Linked DNA regions of Thiocystis violascens DSM 198. The protein of the gene in region 2 interacts with the protein of the main gene of each other region in a pairwise test. Links are inferred from orthologs where the notes say so. Each region holds a gene or a part of one and is shown on either strand. Other genes may lie near its edges. The genes, in order: tsaE, rlmB and THIVI_RS19325.

The links.
Region 1: the proteins of rlmB (region 2) and tsaE interact in binary tests that used the Escherichia coli proteins (3 or more experiments, as listed by UniProt). The link is inferred for Thiocystis violascens DSM 198 from one-to-one orthologs.
Region 3: the proteins of rlmB (region 2) and THIVI_RS19325 interact in binary tests that used the Escherichia coli proteins (3 or more experiments, as listed by UniProt). The link is inferred for Thiocystis violascens DSM 198 from one-to-one orthologs.

Annotation. Positions count from the first base shown.
Region 1 is NC_018012.1:4,354,869-4,358,160, reverse strand. Bases 293-3,292 are described here. They hold tsaE (tRNA (adenosine(37)-N6)-threonylcarbamoyltransferase complex ATPase subunit type 1 TsaE), read right to left. Parts: upstream 2,030-3,292; coding sequence 1,556-2,029; downstream 293-1,555. Other genes in these bases: THIVI_RS19325 (NAD(P)H-hydrate dehydratase), read right to left, coding at 2,014-3,292; THIVI_RS19335 (N-acetylmuramoyl-L-alanine amidase), read right to left, coding at 293-1,347. In the rest of the region: more of THIVI_RS19335, read right to left, coding at 1-292. UniProt on the Escherichia coli protein: Required for the formation of a threonylcarbamoyl group on adenosine at position 37 (t(6)A37) in tRNAs that read codons beginning with adenine.
Region 2 is NC_018012.1:535,714-546,745, forward strand. Bases 322-3,168 are described here. They hold rlmB (23S rRNA (guanosine(2251)-2'-O)-methyltransferase RlmB), read right to left. Parts: upstream 2,192-3,168; coding sequence 1,451-2,191; downstream 322-1,450. Other genes in these bases: THIVI_RS02495 (RNA-binding domain-containing protein), read right to left, coding at 322-1,426; rnr (ribonuclease R), read right to left, coding at 2,194-3,168. Also shown: more of THIVI_RS02495, read right to left, coding at 1-321; more of rnr, read right to left, coding at 3,169-4,635; THIVI_RS02515 (class I SAM-dependent methyltransferase), read right to left, coding at 5,210-5,941; THIVI_RS02520 (BtaA family protein), read right to left, coding at 5,938-7,164; THIVI_RS02525 (aldolase catalytic domain-containing protein), read left to right, coding at 7,622-8,605; THIVI_RS02530 (citrate synthase), read left to right, coding at 8,609-9,898; THIVI_RS02535 (GumC family protein), read left to right, coding at 10,008-11,032. UniProt on the Escherichia coli protein: Specifically methylates the ribose of guanosine 2251 in 23S rRNA.
Region 3 is NC_018012.1:4,351,391-4,356,889, reverse strand. The notes cover bases 1-2,870. They hold THIVI_RS19325 (NAD(P)H-hydrate dehydratase), read right to left. Parts: upstream 2,258-2,870; coding sequence 743-2,257; downstream 1-742. Other genes in these bases: aceK (bifunctional isocitrate dehydrogenase kinase/phosphatase), read right to left, coding at 2,308-2,870; tsaE (tRNA (adenosine(37)-N6)-threonylcarbamoyltransferase complex ATPase subunit type 1 TsaE), read right to left, coding at 285-758; THIVI_RS19335 (N-acetylmuramoyl-L-alanine amidase), read right to left, coding at 1-76. In the rest of the region: more of aceK, read right to left, coding at 2,871-4,059; ribonuclease E activity regulator RraA, read right to left, coding at 4,143-4,622; aceA (isocitrate lyase), read right to left, coding at 4,692-5,499. UniProt on the Escherichia coli protein: Bifunctional enzyme that catalyzes the epimerization of the S- and R-forms of NAD(P)HX and the dehydration of the S-form of NAD(P)HX at the expense of ADP, which is converted to AMP.

The DNA.
Region 1 (3,292 bases), 3.8 Mb from region 2 along the record:
GGACAGGCTTACCCGATGGCGCTTGGCGATCCCGGACAGGGTATCTCCCGAGTTGACGACATACCCGCGCGTCTCGTTGGGACGACTGCCCGCCGATGCCTGAATCGCCGGCGCCCTGGCAGTGGCCGAATGCGTGGGGCCAGCCGTCGAGGAAACGACCGCTGACGCGGTCTGGAGTCCCCGTGGCGGGAATTTTTTGAGGTACGCCTTGACGCCCGCGAGAATGGCCTGGGCGAGCCGCTGCTGATGCGCATTGCTCTTCAATCGCTTTTCCTCGTCCGCGTTCGAAATGAACGCGGTTTCGACCAGCAACGACGGGATATCCGGCGATTTAAGCACCACGAAACCGGCCCGCTGGACATCTTTCCTGTGCATGTCGCCGACCGCCCCCAGATAGGAAAGCACCGCGCTGGCCACCTCGGTGCTGTGCTCGATGGTGGCATTCTGGGTCATGTCCAGGAGCACGGTCGCGAGTAGATCGTCGCTGGCCGAGATGTCGACACCGCCGACCAGATCGGCGCTGTTCTCCCGATCGGCCAGCCACATCGCCGCCTCGCTGCTCGCGCCGACATTGGACAGGGTGTAGACGGATGAACCGTGCGCGTCGGTATTGTTAAAGGCATCGGCATGAATTGAGATGAAAATGTCCGCCTTGTGCTCCCGCGCCTTCAGGATGCGTTGACGCAGACCGATAAAATCGTCGCTATCGCGGATCATCAGGGCGCGCATCCCCGGCTCTTTGTCGACCAGGCTTGCCAGCTTACGGGCAATCGCCAGTGTGACATCCTTCTCGCGGATTCCCGTGGGTCCGATCGCGCCCGGATCCGCGCCGCCATGTCCCGCATCGATGGCGATCACGGCGGTCCGCAAGGCACCCGTCCGTGGCGCCGCCGGAGAATTTGCCGTTGCGATTGCCGTCGATGCGGTCATTCGGCGCGGGTCACCGCTTGATTTGGCATTCCCTTTCGGGATCAGATCGACAAACAGCCGATGCCCATGACCATCCGCGGATGGCGTCGAAAAGCTCTTGATCCGAACGGCATGCTTGAGATCGAGGACGATGCGCAGATCCCCCTGATTGCGCACGCCGCTCCGCAAACCGATCAGAGTCGGATCCTGTGCCGTGGCCTCGGGCAGTTTGCCGATCAGCCTGGCGTCGGCGATATCGATCACCACCCGATCCGGGCCATCCAGGGTAAAGACCTGATGAGAAACCGAGGCCGTCGTCGCGAGAATCAGACGTGTCTTCCCATCGTCGGTCGAGACGCCCGCGCACTCGACCGACGCCGGAGAGCCGGCGACGGGCAAGGAAATCAGTAGCAAAAAAAATACGATGAACCTGTTCACGGTGTCGTCTCGGTGCACTCTCAAGAAACCGTCTTAGCGACGCTGCTTGCTGGTTCGGGCGAGGCCGGGCCGATTTCCCGACAACGCAAATCATCCCGGACGCTGTCTCATTAAGATAGCAGTTGCGAGGACATCTTTCCAAGACGAATCCGACGATTAGGCTCCTTTCCTAAACGCGTCTTCAGGCTTTGTCGTCCATTTGCAACCACTATCGCGCGCCGGCATTTTCCGCGTCGATCAGCGCGGCAACGATCGAGCAACCTTCCATTGTCCCGCCCGACAGCGTCAGACGGCGTCCATCGTCGAGAGACTCGATCATGATCCGCAGATCGGCCGCCGGCAACATTCCAGCCCCGCGATCCGGCCATTCGATCACCCAGCGCGCGTCCTCGCCCATGAGATCCCGCAGTCCGAGGTATTCCAATTCCTCCGGATCCGCCAGACGATAGAGATCCAGATGATAGAGCGGTCCGCTCGGAACCTGATACGGCTCGATCAGGGTATAGGTCGGACTGCGCACGGCGCCGCGATGGCCGAGCCCTCGAAGGATCCCTCGCGTCAGCGTCGTCTTGCCGGTGCCGAGATCGCCTTCCAGATAGAGCACGCAGGCGGATGGCAGCAGGGCGGCGAGACGCGCGCCGAACGCAAGCTGGGCCTCCGGATCATTCAATCGAATCTGCATTCGTCCTCTCCAATACCATTGGCAACCGCACGCAAGGCGGAAACGATGTCGCCGGCGAGCAGTCCGCGCTCGCCCCGCAAGGCCGCGCGATCGCCCGCCGCCGCATGCAGACAGACCCCGGCGCAGGCTGCATCCTCCGCGTCCAGACCCTGGCCGCGCAGGGCCGCGATCACGCCGGTCAAGACGTCGCCCGAACCCGCCGTCGCCATTCCTGGATTGCCGTCGCTACAGACCGCCGGCGGTCGCTGCGAATCGCCTTGAATCAGGCTACCGGCACCCTTGAGCACGACCGCTCCGCCGAAACGCCGCTGAAGTTCGCGGGCGGCGCGCGGACGATCCTCTTCCACCTCCGACACGCGGACCCCGAGCAGCCGCGCGGCCTCGCCGGGATGCGGCGTCAACACCCAATCCGCTCCCCTCGCGGGCGTCTCGGCGAGCAGATTGAGCGCGTCGGCATCGACCACCAGCGGCTTGGCGCTACCTTGCGCACATTGCCAAAGCCGCCTGCCCCAGTCCGCGCGACCCAGTCCAGGGCCGATCGCGACGACATCCGCCCGCGCGATCAAGGGCTCAAGCGTTTTCGGCCCGGCCACTGCGCTCACCATCAGCTCCGGGCGGTTCAGATTGAGCCAGGCCGCGTGGTCGGGATGGGTGGCGACCGTGACCAGTCCAGCCCCGGCGCGCAGCGCCGCCTCGCCCGCCAGACGCGCGGCGCCGGACATACCGGGGGCGCCGCCAACGATCAGCACATGCCCGCAATCGCCCTTGTGGGCCGTGCGCGGACGAGGTCCGAGCAACTGTCCCTGCTGATCCCAATCGATGCGACGCAGCGAAAGGATCTCGCGCGCGTAGACCGCTGCCGGGATGTCGAGCGCGCTGAAATGCACCTCGCCGCGGCAGTCTGGTCCGTCTCCGAGGAACAGTCCCTGCTTGAGACCGATGAAACTGACCGTCGCCGTGGCGCGCACCGCCACGCCCAGTGCGCGACCGGTATCGGCATGCAGCCCCGAGGGCAGATCGAGCGCGAGCACGCGCGCCCGTTGGTCGTTGACGGCCTGGATGGCTTCCGCCCAGATGCCCTCGACCGTCCGTTCCAAGCCAGTTCCGAGCAAGGCGTCGATGATCAGATCGGCATCGCGCGGCAATCCCCGATAGGCTTCCGGGACGCCACCCGCGGCACGATACGCGGCGCAACTCTCGGCGGCCTCCCCGCGCAGACGCTCCGTCTCGCCCAGTTGCAGCACGCGCACCGACAGACCGTCG
Region 2 (11,032 bases):
GCGCGTATTCAGGCCCCAGATGCTGGTTCAGCAGGTTCTTGAAATGGAGCTGACACTTGTCCTCGTTCTCGAACTTATCGGCGGCCATTCCGAGCACGGTCCCATCGTCGGCGACCCCCATCAGCAGGATACCGCCCTCGGTATTGAGGAAGGCGGCCACACCCTTGAGCCAGGCGAGTTCGATCTCCTTGCCCGCGGTCTGGGTGTGGAGATTCATCCGCATGGTGGATTTGAACTCCAGATGCGTCCCTTCGCCGGCGGCGATTAATTCCCGCAGATCCTGCTCCAGCCGGTGCCGATCGAGACTGAGCTTGGGCAGGTCGCGCAGTTGACGGCTGTATTTGCGCACGACCAAAAGGGCTAGACCGAGACTGGCGGCGAGGATGCCGAGCGCGGTGAAGGCGATGACATGCCAGCGGCTTTGCAGGATAGTCAGGGTCTCGGAGACTGGCAGGACTACGCCGATCCAGGCGCCATCGGTATCCTCGGTCAAGGGGCGAAAACCGCCCCACCAATCCTCGCCGCCGCTGTGAAAACGCACCAGATCGTCGCGCGGTGCGCCAGCGGTCTTCCAGGCCGCCACGGCGTCGAACTGAAGCGGTCCGCCAAGCCGTGTCTGGGCCGAGAAAAAGCCGCTGGCCTGGTGATCGTGGTTCAAGGCGTCAGTCGGCGCGGGCGGGATGAAGACGCCACCCTCGCCACTGAAGAGAAACCCCTGTCCCTGGTCGCCGATGGCGAGTTTCGCGATCGCGTCGAGAATGCTCTGAAGCGTCACGTCCATGGCCGTGACCCGCGCCTGATCGGCATTCGACCAAGCGATGGCCGCCGTGATGCCCGGTACCCGGAGCGAGGAGAACACGTAGGGCTGACTCCAGATGACTCGTCCGGGCGTTTCCAGCGCCTCGGTGAACCAGGGGCGGGAGCGCGGGTCATGGTCCGAGACGTCCTCGCGGCGCTCCAACTGACGCAAGGCCGCGTCCCAGCGGGTGATGCGGATCCGCGCCGCATCGCCCGGCGCGCGCAGCCGGGTCAGCCAGCCATCCCCGTCGCGGCGCAAAAAATACTCGACCCCATCGCCCGTGGCGTCGAGCGCCCCGGCAATCTGGGGAATGTGCGCAAGGGTTGGGATCAGATGCCGATTCAGCGCCGGCTCATCGGTCGGCGCGAGTCCCGCGCTCTCGATCCCGTCGCGGACGATCAGCAATTGTTGGCGCACCGGCAGCAACAGTCCGCGCACCTCGTCCTGTACCAGCACCGTGGCCGCCTCGATGCGATTGCCCGCCAGATCGTGCTTGATCTCGTCGATCAGCAGGAGATTGATCGTCACCAGCAGACCGACCGTGAAGGCGATCAGCAGGATGAGATCGCGCAGCAGACGCGAGCGAATCGGACCGGGGGAGAGACGCAGGAGCGAGGAATGGCTCATCGGGACAGATTCATCGGAACAGACTCATCGGCGCTGCCGCAATGCCTCGTACAGACAGACTCCGGCGGCGACCGAGACATTCAGACTCTCGACCTGGCCGCGCATGGGCAGACGGACCAGCCGGTCGCAGCGCTCGCGGGTCAGGCGTCGCAGACCCTGGCCCTCGCTGCCCATGACGAGCCCCAGCGGACCGGTCAGATCGGCCGCGTAGAGGTCGATGTCGGCCTCGCCGGCGGTTCCGGTCAGCCAGACCCCCCGCTCCTTGAGGTCTTCCATGACGCGGACCAGATTGGTGACCTGAAAATACGGCAGGGTTTCGGCCGCGCCGCTGGCGACCTTGCAGACCACGGGGGTCAAACCGACGGCGTTGTCCCGGGGGGCGATCACGGCCTGAACACCGACCGCTTCGGCGGTGCGCAGACAGGCGCCGAGGTTGTGCGGATCCTGCACCTCGTCGAGCAGGAGCAGAAAGGGCGGTTCCTGGAGACCGTCCAGGAGTGCCGCGAGATCCTGTTCCGAGCGCGCCGCCGGAACCCGCACCCAGGCCAGGACGCCCTGATGGTTCGCCCCCTCGGCGCCGCCGTCCAACTCGTCGCGGTCCACCTGTCGGACCTTCACGCCCGCCTGACGGGCCAGCTCCGCCACCTCGGTCAGCCGTCGATCGCGTCGGGTGTGTTCCAGCCAGAGTTCGGCGACGCCCTCGGTGCCAAACTTGAGCGCGGCGCGAACGCTGTGGATGCCGCTTACCGGGGAGAGGTCTTTCATCGTCAGGACTCAGGCGCGGAGCTGGAAGGTTTGCGCTTGCGACGGTTGCGCGAGCGCGGCTTCTTGGTTGCCGCCGGTTCAGCCGCTTTTGGGCTACCCTCGTCGACGACTTTCCGCGTGCCCCGAGCGGACGTTTTTTTGCGAGCGACCTGGCCGGCGGACTTGCGACTGCCCTGTTCGGCGGTCGGCTTGGGGGCGGCGTGCCCGGAAGACGTGTCGCCGCCCGACTTCGCGGACTTGCGCCCGCCCGATCCCGTGACCGGGACCGGCACGAAATCGATCTTGCGATCATCCAGATTCACCGCGGCGACCTGAATCCGCAGCCGATCGCCCAGACGATAGACCATCCCGGTGCGCTCGCCATGCAGCCGGTGGCCGATAGGGTCGAAGTGATAGTAGTCGTTGTCGAGCGCGGTGATATGCACCAGTCCGTCCACATGCACCTCGTCGAGCTCGACGAAGATGCCGAACGAATTGACGCTGGTGATGGTGCCGTCGAACTGCTCGCCGAGCTTGTCCTGCATGAACTCGCACTTGAGCCAGTCCTCGGCGTCGCGGGTCGCCTCGTCGGCGCGCCGCTCGGTACCCGAACACTGCTCCCCGATCTGTTGCAGGTCGATCTTGGAATAGTCCAGGGTCGCCGCCGTCCCGCCCGCGAGCAGATGCTTGATAATGCGGTGGACGATCAGATCCGGATAACGGCGGATCGGCGAGGTGAAATGGGTGTAGGCATCGAAGGCCAGGCCGAAATGGCCGACGTTGTCCGCGCTGTACATCGCCTGCTGCATGGAGCGCAGCAGCACGGTCTGAATCAGACGACGATCCGGACGCTCCTTCACCTGCTCCAGAAGCTGCGCATAATCGGCGGCGGTCGGCTTCGCGCCGCCCGGCAGCTTCAGGGCCAACTGACCGAGGAATTCGCGCAGATCGGTCAGCTTTTCCTCGCTCGGCGTGTCGTGGATGCGATAAAGCGCTGGAATCCGCTTGCGCTCGAACAGACGCGCGGCGGCCACGTTGGCGGCCAGCATGCACTCCTCGATCAGCTTGTGGGCGTCGTTGCGGATCAGCGGTACCACCGCTTCGATGCGGCCCTGATTGGTGAACTCGAACTTGGTTTCCGTGGTGTCGAAGTCGATGGCCCCGCGCTCGACCCGCGCCGCGTGGAGCACCTGATAGAGCTGGTAAAGTTCGTGCAGACGGGGCAACAGATCCGCGTATTGCGCGCACAGCTCGGCATCGCCATCGACCACCATGGCCGCGACCTGATCGTAGGTCAGGCGTGCCTGGGAGCGCATCACGCCCTCGAAGAAGCGGGTGCGCGTGACCTTGCCTTCCGCATTGATATAGAGTTCGGCGGTCATGCACAGCCGATCCACCTGGGGATTCAGCGAGCAGAGTCCGTTCGACAGAACCTCCGGCAGCATGGGGATGACCCGATCCGGGAAATAGACCGAATTGCCGCGCGATTTGGCCTCGGTGTCCAGCGCGGTGCCAGGGACCACGTAGCTGGAGACGTCGGCGATGCAGACCAGCAGCTTCCAGCCCTTGGGCTTGCGTTCGCAGTAAACGGCATCGTCGAAATCACGCGCATCGGCCCCATCGATGGTCACCAGCGCCAGCTTGCGCAGATCGGTGCGGCCCTCCTTCGCCGTCTCCGGCACCTCGGCGGTGAGCCCGGCGACTTCCGCCTTGACTTCCTCGGGCCAGTCCACCGGCAGATCATGGGTCCGGATCGCGATGTCCGTCTCCATGCCCGGCCCCATGTGATCGCCAAGCACTTCCACGATGCGCCCGATGGGCTGGGTGCGCGAGGTTGGCTGATCGGTGATCTCGGCCACCACGATCTGACCCTGCTGCGCGCCCTCCATGCGGTCGCTCGGGATGACGATGTCGTGGGTCAGGCGCTTTTTGTCCGGCATCACGAAGCCGACGCCGCTCTCTTTGTAGAGACGCCCGACCACGGTACGGGTATTGCGCTCCAGGATCTCCACCACTGCGGCTTCCAGACGCCCGCGCCGGTCGCGTCCGCTGACCCGCACCACGACCCGGTCGCCGTGGAAGAGCGCGCGCATCTCCTTCGCGTAGAGATAGAGATCGTCGCCCCCTTCGTCGGGACGCACGAAGCCGAACCCGTCCGGATGACCGATCACCCGTCCCGCGATCAGATCGCGCTTGTTCACCAGACAGAACGCCTGGTTGCGGTTGCGGACCAATTGACCATCGCGCACCATGGCGCCGAGTCGGCGTTCCAGCGCGATCCGATCCTCTTCATCGGTCAGGGTGAGGGTGGTGGCCAGCTCCTCGAAGGATTGAGGCACCCCGTTGCTGGTGAGCGTGTCGAGGATAAACTCGCGGCTCGGGATGGGGTTGGCATATTTCTTCGCCTCGCGTTGGCGATGCGGATCCGCGTCTCTGGCGGTGCTGGAAGGCTGACGTTTTGCCACGTGATCTCGTGAATTCTCAAAAAGGCCAAGTGTACCGTTGACAAGCCCGGCGCGTCTCACTAATATTCGCGCCTCGCTCGGTGTCGTCATCGCTCGCTTGATGTCACTCCAAGCCTCATGCCGAGGTGGCGGAATTGGTAGACGCGCATGGTTCAGGTCCATGTAAGCGAAAGCTTGTGGAGGTTCGAGTCCTCTTCTCGGCACCATCATCTTCAAGTATTGAAAGCAGTGTCTGTTTTCGATTCTCCATGAATACCCAAAAAGCCAGGTAACTAACTCAAGTTAGCTCACTTGGCTTTTTGTGTTTTCATCTGGCATCGCCGTTTTGTCGTAGCCGTTTACCCAATCCCTTTAAAAACCCTGCCGCGAAGGCTTTCCCGTTCGGCAATTCTCGGTTTGAACGTAACTCTGTTCGCCTTATCTGCCAGCAGCGCAGCGCAACGGCATCGTTCAGGCGATGTTTGGAAAAGTTCGCACCGGATTGCATCTACTCCCATCAAGTTAAGCCGTTCATGGTTCGACAAGCTCACCACGAACGGCTCGAACGGCTTAATAGAGAATGGGTGGTTGATCGCTAGCCATTCGCCGCGCCTGAACGCCGCCCTACGAACAGATAGTAAGGCACCCGTAAGCCGGGCAGGTAGGGAACGGGGGCACGGCGTTCCAGCAAGTCATGCGCGGGGAGCAAGTGCCGCAGCAGACCTAGATGTTCCGGGTTCGGATGCACGCCATCGTGTCCGAACCAGCGCGGCCAGAACCAGCGTGTGACGGCGTCGTGACGCACCGTGCCCGGTCCGCCGGCGGCGTCCGATACATAGAAATCGACGACGCCGAGCATTCCGCCCGGACGCAGCATCTCGACCGCATTGGCGATGGCCCCGCGCCAGTCGGGGATCATGGTCAGCGAATAGGAAAAATAGACGACATCCGGCGGGATGTCCGGCCGATAGGTGGTGGCGTCGGCCTCGATCACGCGCACGTTCGCCATGCCCGCAGTGCGTTTGCGCGCCTGCTCCAGTAGCGCGGGACAGAGATCGACCAGTTCGACGCTGGCGAAGCCGTCTAGCCGCGCGCCGAACGACATCAGGTTGCGTCCGGTGCCGCCGCCCAGTTCGAGAATCCGCGATCCCGGCGGCGGATCGAGCAGCCCGACCAGCTCATCGCGCCCCTTGAGCAGACGCTCGCGGAAGCGGTCGTAATCCCCGGCCTGCGGGCCATAGAAAGCCTGGAGTCGCTCGGCGTGCGAGCCGCGCCGGGGTTGTCCGCGCAGCAGGCGGTAGAGGACTCGGGCGTCGTCGGCGATCATGCGCGCACGTCGGCGATATGAAAGCCGGCGTAGGTGTGGACGCGATCGTACAGACTGAGTTCGCGCGCTAGTTCGGGATGAAATTCCAGATGGTCGCGCAGACGCGCGCGGGTCGCGCCCAGTTCGATGCGGTCGAGATAGGTCGGAGCGGCATGGGCGCTGCGGAAGATGACACGGGCATTGGCGGTCGCCCGCGACAGGATGGCGAGCCATTCCTCCTCCAGCGCTTCCGGATAGTAGGAACTCATCCAGTCCATGTGATCGAGCAGCACGAAGCGCGAGATGGGTTCCTCGCCGCCGCGCAGGAAATCGGTGACGGTCGAGGTGTGCAGTTCGATCCGGTCGACCAGCCCCGCCTTCAGCGCAGCGAAGTTCTCGGGTTTGAGATATTCGGGGCAGCACTGCTCGCTGTAGCGACCGCGCACGTAGACCGACCAGAAATAGTTGGTCGAGAGCGGCAGTTGGCGGAAGACGTATTCGATCGACTCGCGCACGAATCCGGCGACCCCGTGCGCGTGCTGGGCTTGGACCTCCTTGCGTTGCGGATGCGGCACCCCAAGCATGCTCATGGTGAGCTGGCGCGAGAGCGTCCAGTTGACGCTCGGAGTCCAGATCAGGGGTTGTACCCGGGTGTCGTAGACATGGCGCTGGTCGTCGAGCGTGCGGGTCTCGAACAGCTCCCGCACGCTGGCGGCCAGACGCGGACGCGCCTTGAGATAGGTCTGGAAGAGACGCGCGACGATCCCGGACAGGCCATGGAAATAGAAGCTACCGTTCGGATTGCCGAACCAGGCCGCGCGGCGATCCCAGAAGGCGAGGGCGGAGGGCGACAGCTCGGCGCGCAGCGCGTCGCGGTAGAGGTCGCGAAATTCGGGATGATAGCCGTGGCCGAAGACGGCGAAGAAATCCGCGTGATCCAACCGGCGGATGCCCGCGAGCTTGAGTTCGAGCAGCGCGTTCTGACGCGGATTGGCGTCGACCGCGTGGATGCGCCGGGGGCCGGTCAGGGCATAGTCGAGCACGTTGCAACCGGCGCTGGTGATGACGAGCAGGGTATCGTCGGAGGTCAGATTGAGCGCGATCCGGTCCACCGCCGGGTCTTCCCAGCAAGTGTTATAAACCAGCGCGCGCGAATAGATCGCGTTGAAGACGTTTTGGTCGATGCGGTCGGCGAGCGTCGGGGTGGCCTTGGTCGCTGTGGTCGTGGTCGCTGGCGTGTTCAAAGTGTGGCTCCCGGCGATGCGGCGTCGCGGCCCATCACCAAAGTCGGTTGGCGAAAACCGATGCAGGATAACGCGTGTGCGTGACCGTTTCGTTGAGGCTTTGCGACGGAACGATTGCGCCGGGATGACCGCGGGGCGGATGGGAACGCGCGGCATCGGATTGTGAAGCCGTTCGTGGTTCGAGGGCCTTGCCGCGAACGGCTTCGGGATCGACATGAACGGCTTCAGGAGACGGCGAACGTCAGGCCATGCTGGAGAATTGTCGAGAAATCGCGGGCGGCGTTTGCTCGGATCGTCCCTTGGGATCAAAATAGATCGACCGGCATCAGGATGCCGAACGATCGTTTCCCGGTCTCGCGCCGCTCATCCCCTGTTCCGGCAGAAGTCCGGGCGGAATTCGCGATTCGCGGTCGTCGTCTCCTGACGCTCCACCCCATGAACGCGCGGAGTACAACCGATGTCCGAAAAGGCCCCCTGGATCACCTTCCGACCCGAACTCAAGGTGCTCGACTGCACCATCCGGGACGGCGGACTGGTGAACGCCCATCAATTCAGCGACGAGTTCGTGAAGGCCGCCTATCGCGCCTGCGTCGAGGCCGGCATCGATTACATGGAGATCGGCTACAAGAATTCGCCGAAGGTCTTCCCCAAGGACAAGTTCGGCCCCTGGCGTCATTGCGACGAGGCGGATCTGCGCCGGGTGGTGGGCGATCACGATCCGGTCAAGACCGGGCTCAAGCTCGCGGCGATGGCCGACGCCGGCAAGAGCGACTGGCAGACCCAACTGGTCCCCGCCGCCGAGAGTCCGCTGTCGATGATCCGTGTCGCCTTCTATGCGCACCAGGTCTCGGAGGCGGTGGATATGATCCATTACGCGCACGAACTCGGCTACGAAACCACCTCGAACCTGATGGCCGTCTCCAATATCACCGAGGAGGAAATCGATACCGTCCTGGAAGCCATCGAGCCCACGCCAGCCACCACCATGGTGATCGTCGACAGCTTCGGGTATCTCTATCGCGAGCAGGTCGACCGGCTGTACCGAACCTATGCGGCGGCGCTCCGAGGGACCGGCAAGGAAATCGGCATCCACGCCCATAACAACCTGCAACTGGCCTTCGCCAACACCATCGAGGCCATCATCCTGGGCTGCAACCGGGTCGATGCCACCATGTTCGGCTTCGGGCGCGGCGCGGGCAATTGTCACACCGAGATCCTGCTCGGCTTCCTGCGCAACCCCAAATTCGATGTCCGTCCGGTCATCGAGATGATCCAGAACCACTTGCTGCCCCTGCGCAAAAAACTGGATTGGGGGCCATCCATCCCCTACAACATCACCGGCCAGCTCAACCAACATCCGCGCACCGCCATTGAGTGGCGCGAGGGTTCCACCCCGGACGATTTCCTGGGTTTCTACGATAAAGTGGTGTCGGAGAGCTAAGCCATGTCCGATGAAGCGACCCTGATCCTGGACGACAAGCAGTACCGGTTTCCCATCCGCGAAGGCACCGAAGGCGAACGCGCCATCGATATCCAGGATCTGCGGGCGCGGACGGGATACGTCACGCTCGATCCCGGCTACGGCAATACCGGAAGTTGTCAGAGCGCCATCACCTTCATCGACGGCGAGAAGGGCATCCTGCGCTATCGCGGGATCCCCATCGAACAGTTCGAGGAGGGGCCAAATTTTGTCGAGGTGGCCTGGCTGCTGATCTTCGGGCATCTGCCCAACGACGCCGAATATCAAAATTTCGCCGCGGATCTAACCACTTGCGCCAATCTCGACGAAAGCATGAAGCATCATTTCGAGGGCTTCCCGCGCTCCGCGCCGCCAATGGCCATCCTCTCGGCGATGATCAACGCGCTTTCCTGCTTCCATCCGGAATTCTTCGATCTGGAGGACGAAGACCATTTTCGGGTCGCCGCCGCCGGGATCATCAGCAAAATCCGCACCATCGCGGCCTATGCCTATCGCCATTCCATCGGCCAGCCCTATATCTATCCCGATCCCGGCCTGCGGTATGTGCCCAATTTTCTGCACATGATGTTTTCGCAGCCTTACGCGGAGCATTTCTGCGAGCCAGTGGTGCGCGACGCCATCAATCTGGTGCTGCTGCTGCACGCCGATCACGAGCAGAACTGCTCGACCTCGACCGTGCGCATGGTCGGCTCCAGTCAGGCCAACCTCTTCGCCGCCTGCGCGGCGGGCGTGTGCGCGCTCTGGGGGCCGCTGCATGGCGGAGCCAATGTCGCCGTGCTGGAGATGCTCGACCAGATCCACCGGGGCCACATCAGCCCGGAAGACTACGTGCGCATGGCGAAAGACAAAGACAGCAAGGTGCGTCTGATGGGCTTCGGCCACCGGGTCTACAAGAATTTCGACCCGCGCGCGCGGATGCTGGCGAACGTGGCGGAGCGTCTGCTGCCCACGCTCGGGATCCAGGATCCGCTGCTCGACATCGCGCGCCGGCTGGAAGAGATCGCTCTGGAAGATCCCTATTTCATCGACCGCCAGCTCTATCCCAACGTCGACTTCTACAGTGGCATCATCATGCGCGCGGTGGGCATCCCGACCAATATGTTTACCGTCATGTTCTCGATGGGCCGGCTACCAGGCTGGATCGCCCATTGGTGGGAACAATCGCGGACATTGGGCAACAAGATTGCCCGGCCGCGTCAGCTCTATGTCGGTCCTGGCGTGACGGATCATGTGCCACGGGATGCGCGGACGTGACAGCGGATCGACGTTAGCCGAGAGCGTGTCGCAACGCCGCCTCGACCCGAGCGGGATTGATCGGAAAGGGTCTGGTCCACGTCCTTCCAGTCCATGAGGTGTTGCAAGCATGAATACGTCCCCGTGGTCGAATGTCGAGTTGATTCAGGGGCCGGGGCAGTCTTCGCCGAAGATGGCGCGAGGGCGGCGCTGGAAGGTCTTTCTTGGCGTTTTCCTCCTCGCCACGGCTGTCGGTCTGGCCATCGTCTACAGCCGGGAACCGATCTATCGCGCCACGGCCTCCGTGCTGACGGTCAAACCCAAGGCGGTCGATACGCCAAGTGCCGCCGCCGATCTTGAGCATGTGGCCATCCAGTCCCGCCTTCTGCTGGGCGAGTCCCTTCTCGACCAGGTGGGCCGGCGGCTGGCGGAGGAGGGCGAGACCGAACTCGCGCGGCAAGACGTTCTGCGCGGCATGCTGTCGGTCATTCCGGTGGCGGAGACCAATCTGCTGGAACTCCGCGCCGAGGGTAGCCCGCCCGAGCGATTACAGCGAATCGTGAACCACTGGGCCGCCGCCTATGAAGGTTTGCGTGCCGAGGAGATCGCGGCGGCGACGGAACGCACCACCGCCGAACTGGAAGACGAACAAGAGCAGTTGGCGCGCAAAATCGAGGCGGCGCGCACGCAGCTTCAGACCTTCCGCGAGCGACACGATATCGTCAGTCTCGAACGCGAGGAGAATCGCACCCTGTCCTCGCTCAAGGGACTGAACGACTCGCTCAACAAGGCGCGCGCGGAATGGATCGCCGCCAAGGCCGCGCTCAAGTCGACCGACAGCGCCATCGCGCGAAACGAGACCGTCGCGCCGCCGGAGCAAAAGGCGGATCTGGCGCGATTGACGCTCGCGGTGCAGCGTGCGCGCGATCATCTCGACGATCTCAGGGGGCGTTACACCCAAGAGTATATCGATCGGCATCCGTCGTTCCGGGATCTGCCGGCTGAACTTCGATCCCTGGAGTCGGAGCTGGAGCAGGCCGTCAAACTGGCGCGCATCACGGCCCGGGATGACGCACGACAGAACGTGGAAAAGGCGCGGGATTCCATGAACCAACTGGAACGCAGTCTGGAAGAGCAGCAGCGGGGCGTCCAGGT
Region 3 (5,499 bases), 3.8 Mb from region 2 along the record:
CGCACTCGACCGACGCCGGAGAGCCGGCGACGGGCAAGGAAATCAGTAGCAAAAAAAATACGATGAACCTGTTCACGGTGTCGTCTCGGTGCACTCTCAAGAAACCGTCTTAGCGACGCTGCTTGCTGGTTCGGGCGAGGCCGGGCCGATTTCCCGACAACGCAAATCATCCCGGACGCTGTCTCATTAAGATAGCAGTTGCGAGGACATCTTTCCAAGACGAATCCGACGATTAGGCTCCTTTCCTAAACGCGTCTTCAGGCTTTGTCGTCCATTTGCAACCACTATCGCGCGCCGGCATTTTCCGCGTCGATCAGCGCGGCAACGATCGAGCAACCTTCCATTGTCCCGCCCGACAGCGTCAGACGGCGTCCATCGTCGAGAGACTCGATCATGATCCGCAGATCGGCCGCCGGCAACATTCCAGCCCCGCGATCCGGCCATTCGATCACCCAGCGCGCGTCCTCGCCCATGAGATCCCGCAGTCCGAGGTATTCCAATTCCTCCGGATCCGCCAGACGATAGAGATCCAGATGATAGAGCGGTCCGCTCGGAACCTGATACGGCTCGATCAGGGTATAGGTCGGACTGCGCACGGCGCCGCGATGGCCGAGCCCTCGAAGGATCCCTCGCGTCAGCGTCGTCTTGCCGGTGCCGAGATCGCCTTCCAGATAGAGCACGCAGGCGGATGGCAGCAGGGCGGCGAGACGCGCGCCGAACGCAAGCTGGGCCTCCGGATCATTCAATCGAATCTGCATTCGTCCTCTCCAATACCATTGGCAACCGCACGCAAGGCGGAAACGATGTCGCCGGCGAGCAGTCCGCGCTCGCCCCGCAAGGCCGCGCGATCGCCCGCCGCCGCATGCAGACAGACCCCGGCGCAGGCTGCATCCTCCGCGTCCAGACCCTGGCCGCGCAGGGCCGCGATCACGCCGGTCAAGACGTCGCCCGAACCCGCCGTCGCCATTCCTGGATTGCCGTCGCTACAGACCGCCGGCGGTCGCTGCGAATCGCCTTGAATCAGGCTACCGGCACCCTTGAGCACGACCGCTCCGCCGAAACGCCGCTGAAGTTCGCGGGCGGCGCGCGGACGATCCTCTTCCACCTCCGACACGCGGACCCCGAGCAGCCGCGCGGCCTCGCCGGGATGCGGCGTCAACACCCAATCCGCTCCCCTCGCGGGCGTCTCGGCGAGCAGATTGAGCGCGTCGGCATCGACCACCAGCGGCTTGGCGCTACCTTGCGCACATTGCCAAAGCCGCCTGCCCCAGTCCGCGCGACCCAGTCCAGGGCCGATCGCGACGACATCCGCCCGCGCGATCAAGGGCTCAAGCGTTTTCGGCCCGGCCACTGCGCTCACCATCAGCTCCGGGCGGTTCAGATTGAGCCAGGCCGCGTGGTCGGGATGGGTGGCGACCGTGACCAGTCCAGCCCCGGCGCGCAGCGCCGCCTCGCCCGCCAGACGCGCGGCGCCGGACATACCGGGGGCGCCGCCAACGATCAGCACATGCCCGCAATCGCCCTTGTGGGCCGTGCGCGGACGAGGTCCGAGCAACTGTCCCTGCTGATCCCAATCGATGCGACGCAGCGAAAGGATCTCGCGCGCGTAGACCGCTGCCGGGATGTCGAGCGCGCTGAAATGCACCTCGCCGCGGCAGTCTGGTCCGTCTCCGAGGAACAGTCCCTGCTTGAGACCGATGAAACTGACCGTCGCCGTGGCGCGCACCGCCACGCCCAGTGCGCGACCGGTATCGGCATGCAGCCCCGAGGGCAGATCGAGCGCGAGCACGCGCGCCCGTTGGTCGTTGACGGCCTGGATGGCTTCCGCCCAGATGCCCTCGACCGTCCGTTCCAAGCCAGTTCCGAGCAAGGCGTCGATGATCAGATCGGCATCGCGCGGCAATCCCCGATAGGCTTCCGGGACGCCACCCGCGGCACGATACGCGGCGCAACTCTCGGCGGCCTCCCCGCGCAGACGCTCCGTCTCGCCCAGTTGCAGCACGCGCACCGACAGACCGTCGGCGAGCGCCAGCCGGGCGACGACAAAACCGTCGCCGCCATTGTTGCCGACACCCGCCAGGACGACCAGCCGCCGCGCCGTCGGCCAGCGGGCGCGGAGCATCCGATAGGCGACGGCCCCGGCGCGGTTCATCAACTCGAGTCCGGCGATTCCATATCCCTTGATCGCGATACGCTCCAGGTTGCGAACCTGCTCGGCGCGATAGAGCGCATGAGGCAGTCGGTCTCTGTCGGGCATCGGGCGGATCGAAGTCATGGCGTTTCCTGGCGTCTACCGGAATCAATGTTTCAAACACGGTGTAACGGACAATCGTCCCTGAACTGTGGAAACCGACGATCCGTCGGATAGGGAAAGACATCCTCCAGATGCCCGGCGCGGATATGCGCCTGACGCTCACGCCACCAGGCCGGATCGAGCAAATCGCTGTGCAGTTCGCGAAACACCCGACGGATTCGGGGGTCGGTGAGCAGAAAGGTCTCGAATTCCTCCGGAAAAATATCGTTGGGACCGACCGAATACCAGGCATCCTCGGACAGTTCCATTTCCGGATAGGGCGCTTCGGGAATCGCGCGAAAATGGCACTCGGTCAGATAGCAGATTTCGTCGTAGTCATAGAAAACAACCCGATCCTGACGGGTCACGCCGAAATTCTTGAACAGAAAGTCGCCGGGAAAAATGTTGGCGGCCGCAAGCTGGCGGATGGCGTCGCCATACTCGCCGATGGCATGGCGGATCTCCTCCTCGTCCGCCGTGTGCAGATAGAGATTCAAGGGGGTCATGCGCCGCTCGATATACAGGTGTTTGATGATCAATTGATCGCCGTTCACCTCCAGACTGTCGGAGCATTCGGTCTCCAGCATCTCGCGCAGCACGGAGGAAAAGCGCGCCAGCGGAAAGGCGACATGGGAATATTCCCAGGAATCGGCCATGCGTCCGACCCGGTCGTGCAGCTTCACCATCAGGTATTTTTCCTTGACCGTCTCGCGGGTCATTTCCTTGGGTGGCGGGAAGCGGTCCTTGATGACCTTGAACACGAACGGAAACGACGGCAGCGTGAAGACGCACATCACCATGCCGCGAATGCCGGGCGCGACCACGAACTCATCGGAGGAATAACGCAGGTGCTTGAGAAAATCCCGATAGAACTCGGCCTTGCCGAATTTCTGGAGGCCGATGGCGGTATAGAGTTCCGCCTTGCCCTTGCGCGGCATCAGCGGACGCAGAAAATCCACCACGGCGGCGGGCACCTCGGTGTCCATCATGAAATAGGCGCGCGAAAAACTGAAGATATCGGAGATCTCGTCCTCGCCGGTCAGCAGGGTGTCGACATAAAGCCCCTGTTCTTCGTCGTTCAGGATGGCGATCGCGAAAGGGATCTGATCCGCGCCGTTGATCGCCTTGCCGATGAGATAGGCGGCCTTGTTGCGGTAGAACGGCGCGCAAAGCATGGCGAGCTGGAAATTCTGCTGGATCGCCCGATTGGCCGGAAAGCGCTGGCGGATGGCGAGCAGCAGACAGCGCAGATCGCGGCGACGATCGCGGAAGGGGCGGCGGAAACCAGTGTCGCGCAGGATGTTGACGATCACCCTGACGAATCCGTCTCGCGCCGGATAATAGGGACGGAAAATCGGAATTTCCGCCTCCAGATGCTCGGTGGAGATCAGCGGCCAGACGAAGATATAGCTGTTGTTGTAATAGTGGCGGTCGAACAGTCGGCAGAAGACCGAATTGTAAAAAGTCTCGGCCAGTTCAGGCTGGTTGAGCTGGGGCAATAGACGCAGATACTCGACCTTGATCCGTCGCCAGAGGAAATCGCTGGGGTCGCGCAGATGGAATTCGCGCCGCAGCAGGTCCACGGTCTCGCCGACGCGCCTGTCATAAAAGCTGATGCGCTCGCGGGCGGCGGTCTGGACCGCCGGCCAGTCGGCGGACTCGAAACGCGCCTGGGCGCTCGCGGTGATCTCGCGGAACAGCCGATAGTGGCGCTCGAAACCTTCGAGGATGGCCTCGGCGATGAGTTTTGCTTCGGTCCAGGCCATGATTTAGGTTTCAGTTGGCGGTTGGCGGTTGGCGGTTGGCGGTTGGCGGTTGGCGGTCAGATGCTATTCCAGTGTCCATTGGATCAATCCAACGGTTGGTCGGCGACGACAATGCCATCCTCGTCGCAATAGATCCAATCGCCGGGGGCGAAGCGCGCGCCAGCGAAGGTCACCGGGAGGTCGCGCTGGCCTTCGCCGCGCCGTTGACTCTTGCGTGGAATGGCGGCCAATGCCTTGATCCCGAGCGGCATGCCAGCCAGCTCCCGGCTGTCGCGCACGCAACCGAAGAGGATGACGCCGGCCCAGCCCTGCTCGACCGCGCTGGCGGCGATCAGGTCGCCGAGCATGGCGCAACGCAGCGAACCTCCCGCATCCACCACCAGCACCCGACCCTCGCCCGGCTCGGCCAACGTCGACTTGACCAGCGAGTTGTCCTCGAAACACTTGACCGTCACAATGGCGCCCGCGGAACGGGATCGCCCGCCAAAATCACGAAAGATGGGCTCGCAGACCCGCAACGTATCGCCATGCCGGTCGTAAAGATCAGAGGTCTTGAAGCTCACTGGATCCTCCATGGTGCTTGAAAGCCCTGTTGGTTCCGGGCGACGCAGCCCAGTCACCCGGAATAACCCTCAGAACTGATCTTCTTCCGTGGAGCCAGTCAGCGCGGTGACGGTTGACGTACCGCCCTGAATCACGGTGGTGACGTCGTCGAAATAGCCAGCGCCGACCTCCTGCTGATGCGAGACGAAGGTGTACCCCTTCTCGCGCGCGGCGAATTCCGGCCCCTGGACCTTCTCGACATAGTGGCGCATGCCTTCGCCACGGGCATAGTCGTAGGCCAGGTCGTACATGTTGAACCACATGCTATGGATGCCCGCCAGGGTGATGAACTGGTATTTGTAGCCCATGTCCGCCAGTTCGTCCTGGAAGCGCGCGATGGTGGCGTCGTCGAGATTCTTCTTCCAGTTGAACGACGGCGAGCAATTGTAGGCGAGCAGCTTGTTGGGATTTTTTTCCAGCACCGCCCGCGCGAACTCGCGGGCGAAACCGAGATCCGGGGTGCCGGTCTCGCACCAGACCAGATCGGCATAGGGGGCATAGGCCAGACCGCGACTGATGGCCTGCTCCAGCCCATTTTTGACCCGGTAGAACCCATCGTCGGTGCGCTCGCCGGTCACGAAGGGACGGTCGTTGTCGTCGACATCGCTGGTCAGCAGATTGGCCGCCTCGGCATCGGTGCGAGCCAGGAGCAGGGTCGGTACGCCCATGACATCGGCGGCGAAACGCGCGGCGGTCAGTTTCTGCACCGCCTCGCGCGTCGGAACCAGCACCTTCCCGCCCATGTGACCGCATTTCTTGACCGCCGCGAGCTGATCCTCATAGTGGACGCCAGCCGCGCCGGCGACGATCATGTTCTTCATCAGCTCGAAGGCGTTC